DNA from 2 places in the Francisella salina genome. Region 2 is predicted to be linked to the other one. Evidence: riboswitches for the same ligand, from Rfam matches in the RefSeq annotation. Region 2 holds a riboswitch; the other holds the start of a gene.

Region 1 (2,417 bases), 280 kb from region 2:
GTCTTTTGCCACCACTATTTATGATATAGTGACTAATTTGATTGATAAGAACAACATCTGATGAAAGAGAGTTGATTATAAACTCATTGTTATTTTCAATATCTTGTTTAATTAACTTCTGAATATCTTTTAAGCTTTGCATTTTATTTATATATTTTAAGACTTTGAGTTAGTTAGATTTAAGAATAAAGTAGCAGAATATATTTATCAACCATATTTAGTTGATATTATCTAGTTGTCCTCATCTTTTGAAATTCTGAAATGTTTTAATATCTCTTTATCTTCTGGGGTTAAAGACTGATCTTTACTATTAGCTCCATCATCAAAACCTTTAATAAACTCTTCACAATTTTGTTTGTTTATGACAATCATTTTTTTTAGTTTTGACTTATATTGAGTTGCAATAATCATTCCCACTTCATAAGAATCTTTATCTGAAATTTTGTTTATATCAGGTTTATGATCTAAAATAGTATCATCAAAACCTGAAATGAAGTCTTTTTTAATAATTTCTTGATTCATAGCACTAAAACTTTTATGTGAAACTTTACCCAGTGCATCACCAATTGAATAAGCTGTATATGTTTTTGAGGTATTATCCAATGCAAATACTAGAGAGCAAGCACCTAAAGATAATATACACACTAAAAATTTAATAATTTTTTTCATACTTTAATTTTTTCTAAAAATACTGATCACTAATTTTAACATAAAACACGTGGTGTTCTATAACTCTAGTTATATAGAAGTATTTAATATTTGCTTTGAAAGCATTCCTTTATAATAGAAATATTGAATAATTTGTATAGATACCAAAATAAATAGGCAACTAGAAACTATTATTGATACGATAGGCCATCCTAAAAATATAGCACTATTTATATCACACATAAGGCTAAGTACAGAAAGTCCTAAATAGAATATACTAAACCCTTCTGCTTGTTTTTGGCGAAAATTTTTATATATCTGAGGTAACCAATATACATTATATATTACCCCACTAATTGAGCCACTCCATAACAAAGTCTGTTGGCTCAGCGATATAAATTTGACTATATAAATAACAATCAGTAAGAATAACAAAATAAACACAGTATGTATAAATATATTTCTCTGCCTTCTGTCATTTAAGATTTGAAGTTGCTGGACTGTTAAAAAGCTTAAAAGAATAATATCAACTAAGATATATTGCCATTGCATATTAAACCCTATCGCATATATAAGATCTAAAGAATTAGCAAATATCATTAACGAATGAGTCCAGAGACTAATTTCAAATGTCTTATGCTTGAACTGATTATGGATGGTTTGTGGTAAAAAATGAATAAAATATATTACTAATGATATGTTTAAAGTTATATAACCTAAATATTCCACGGTTAATCTCCTATTATTTCTAAGTTAAATAATAAGAATTTGAATGATATTTATAGAAAATAATCAAACAAACTCCCTACGCTAATACTAATTAGATCAGGTACAAAGGGTTATTTTCTCAGCCATCTTATTCGAGTAAGATAGCACCCCTGTTGTCTTTAGGCGTTAATATAGCATAGGCAAAATTAATTTGATATATTTAATCGGTAAATCAAAGCATCACTGAAATAACCATTAGCTTTTTTATAATAGTTTTTGCGCAATGATACCTCAATAAAATTGACTTTTTTATATAAAGATATAGCTTTAGTATTATTGATGTCGACTTCTAATAATATTTCTTTAACTTCTTTCCTGGCAAGATGATTAATTGAATATTTCAAAAGCTTATATGCAACTCCTCTACCTTGCGTAGCTGTATCAACACATATATACAAAAGTTCTGCTGTTTCAAATATATAGTTAAAAATAGCAATAGCAGCAAGCTCACTATCAATCATTAAACCTAAAACGGTGTCATTAGTTAATGAATCTTCGATTTGTTTATCTGACCAGCTAAAATCTTTATCAGTAGCTCTTACTAGCTGAATGGTTTTTGTTAGAAATCTAATATCAAGCTCTAAAATCTGCATACTTGTATAAATTTGATAATATCGCTTTTTTATTCTGAATCTTTAATAACTCACAATCATCACAGATAAAATCTTTTTCTGAAAGATTAATCCCCTTTAAATCATTAAAATCTTTAATATCATTAGATTTATATATAGATACACTGGACTTAAAAAATAAACTATTAACAACTTGTTTTAAAAAACCAATATCTAATTTTTCACTTAAAAGTATGTTTATAATTTTAGAACTATCTACCATATTAGTGTAGATAATTTCGAGCTCTTTTTTTGTTGCATCGTGAGAATTTTCATCTATGATTTCACTTTGAGTTTGTTTTATAGAACTATATGCTGGCTTCAACTCCCAGATATCAATATCAAAAACATCTTCTACTTGACGCACAAAATCCATTATTTTTTCTCTAA
Region 2 (2,417 bases):
GAGAAATTGATTTTATTGCAGTATCTCGTAAAGGTATATACATAATTGAGGTTAAGAATAATCGTGGCTATATCGAAGTAGAGAACATGGCCGAGAGATGGAATGTATCAAAGACTTCTCAGAACAACAAAGTCTATGCAAAAACAATAAAAAATCCAATTAGGCAAACATTTGCACAGAAAAAAGTACTACAAACATACCTTTATAAACAAAAAATATATATAAAAGGTATTCCTGTTGTGACTGTTGTTATTTTTGCAAACGATGATGCTCAGTTAAGTGAAAATTTCATTGCAGATGATGCTAATCAAGCAGTTTTGTCATTAGGAAATCTAATACCTTTTATTAAAGCAAAAGAAGAATATCTAGAGAAGATGCCTACGCGTTCACGTAGAAAAATAATTCGTAAAATAGAGAAAAAGTAATGCTTGACGATAGGCCTATAGGTGTTTTTGATTCAGGAATTGGTGGTTTAACTGTCGTCAAGAACTTGATGAATATATTGCCAAATGAGGATATTATATATTTTGGTGATATTGCTAGAATACCTTATGGGACTAAATCACGAGCGACTATTCAAAAGTTTGCAGCCCAAACGGCTAAATTTCTGATTGATCAAGAAGTTAAAGCAATAATTATTGCTTGTAATACTATATCGGCTATTGCAAAAGATATCGTTCAAGAAATTGCTAAAACAGTTCCTGTTATTGATGTGATAAGTGCTGGAGTTAGCTTAGTCGATAGTCTTAAAACAGTTGGTGTCATAGCAACCCCAGCTACTATCAATAGTAACGCATACGCACTACAAATACACAAAAATAATCCTAGCACAGAAGTTTATAGTAGTTCATGTGGTCTTTTTGTATCTATGATTGAAGAGGGATTTATAGAGGGAGAAGTTGTTGAATTAGTAGCTAAACAATATCTTGAGTATTTTAACGATAAAAACATTCAAGCTCTAATTTTGGGTTGTACACATTATCCTATTATCAAAGATAGTATCGCTAAAGCTCTTGATGTAAAGCTTATAGACCCATCATTACAAGCTAGTAAGATGCTTCAGCAACTGCTTGTTGAAAATAATCTTTTGAATAAAAACAATTCTAATCCAGAGTATAAATTTTATGTTACAGATATTCCTCTGAAGTTTAGATCTGTTGGCGAGATGTTTTTACAAACACAGATGCAACATCTTGAAATAGTTAGTTTAGATAGTTACTAATAGAAAATGCTGGTTACTGACTTGACTTTGATTTAGATATACTATTAACTTTATACCGAAAACACAGGGGTGCATGATTTTTTTCGAATCATGCTGAGAGGATTTTCCAACCCTTTGAACCTGATCTAGTTAGCACTAGTGTAGGAAGTGTAGTTTGGTTGTATTTGCTATAGTTGTGATTCTATTACTGTATCAATTATACCTTTAATTTCATCTGCCTATACTAGTTTGAATTGAAAATAGGAGATGAAATGACTAACTCTAGAAATCAAGATATTCAAACCAATACAGAAAGCTCAACAATAACGATTAAATATCCAAATTCGGAAAAATGTTATGTTGAATGTCTTAGTACAGCACTAAAAGTTCCTTTTAGAAAAATTGCTCAAACAAATACAAATATCGAAGGTAATATCAGTATAAATCCAGATGTTTTTGTCTATGATTCATCTGGAGAGTATTCTTCAGGTAACGCGGTTGATATAGAAAAGGGCTTGTCTAGACATAGATTAAGTTGGCTCAAAAAAAATGAAGATATACAAGGTTTGGGATGTTTCTCATCAGACTATACCAATGCTCAATTTAAAGAAGATAAATTGAATTTTAGAAATAGGCATGTACCTATCAAAGCAAAATATGGTAAAAATGTTTCGCAAATGCATTATGCAAGAAAAGGTATTATAACTCCAGAAATGTATTATGTAGCAATTAGAGAAAATATTCTAAGAGCTAATTTTCATTTAAATGCTGAGTATACAAATCAACATCAGGGTGTATCATTTGGAGCAAATATTCAAAGAGAAATTACTCCTGAGTTTGTAAGAGACGAAGTTGCTGCGGGTAGAGCTATTATTCCGGCTAATATTAATCATCCAGAATTAGAACCGATGATAATCGGTAGAAATTTCTTGGTTAAAGTTAATGCTAATATTGGGACATCGGCAGTTACATCTTCTACACTAGAAGAAGTTGAAAAAATGGTTATAGCAGTAAAGTGGGGAGCAGATACTGTTATGGATCTCTCTACAGGTAAGCATATTCATCAGACAAGAGAATGGATTATTAGAAATAGTCCCGTACCTATAGGCACAGTTCCTCTTTATCAGGCTTTAGAAAAAGTGAATGGTAAAGCTGAGGATTTAACTTGGGAGATCTATAAAGATACCTTAATTGAACAAGCTGAACAAGGCGTTAG

What was found. A riboswitch is a leader RNA that binds a small molecule or an ion and turns the genes downstream of it on or off. The one in region 2 is predicted to bind thiamine pyrophosphate.
Region 1: linked by a shared signal. The riboswitch ahead of F7308_RS07150 (PQ-loop repeat-containing protein) and the one ahead of thiC (phosphomethylpyrimidine synthase ThiC) in region 2 are both predicted to bind thiamine pyrophosphate.

Annotation. Positions count from the first base shown of each region.
Region 1 covers NC_015696.1:1,459,996-1,462,412, forward strand. The annotation lists gene F7308_RS07140 (polyprenyl synthetase family protein) at 1-142, opposite strand, end outside; gene F7308_RS07145 (hypothetical protein) at 232-669, opposite strand; gene F7308_RS07150 (PQ-loop repeat-containing protein) at 739-1,377, opposite strand; TPP riboswitch at 1,433-1,538, opposite strand; gene F7308_RS07155 (GNAT family N-acetyltransferase) at 1,563-2,009, opposite strand; gene F7308_RS07160 (hypothetical protein) at 1,990-2,403, opposite strand; gene rluB (23S rRNA pseudouridine(2605) synthase RluB) at 2,403-2,417, opposite strand, start outside.
Region 2 covers NC_015696.1:1,182,012-1,184,428, forward strand. The annotation lists gene F7308_RS05770 (nuclease-related domain-containing protein) at 1-425, shown strand, start outside; gene murI (glutamate racemase) at 425-1,222, shown strand; TPP riboswitch at 1,278-1,386, shown strand; gene thiC (phosphomethylpyrimidine synthase ThiC) at 1,474-2,417, shown strand, end outside.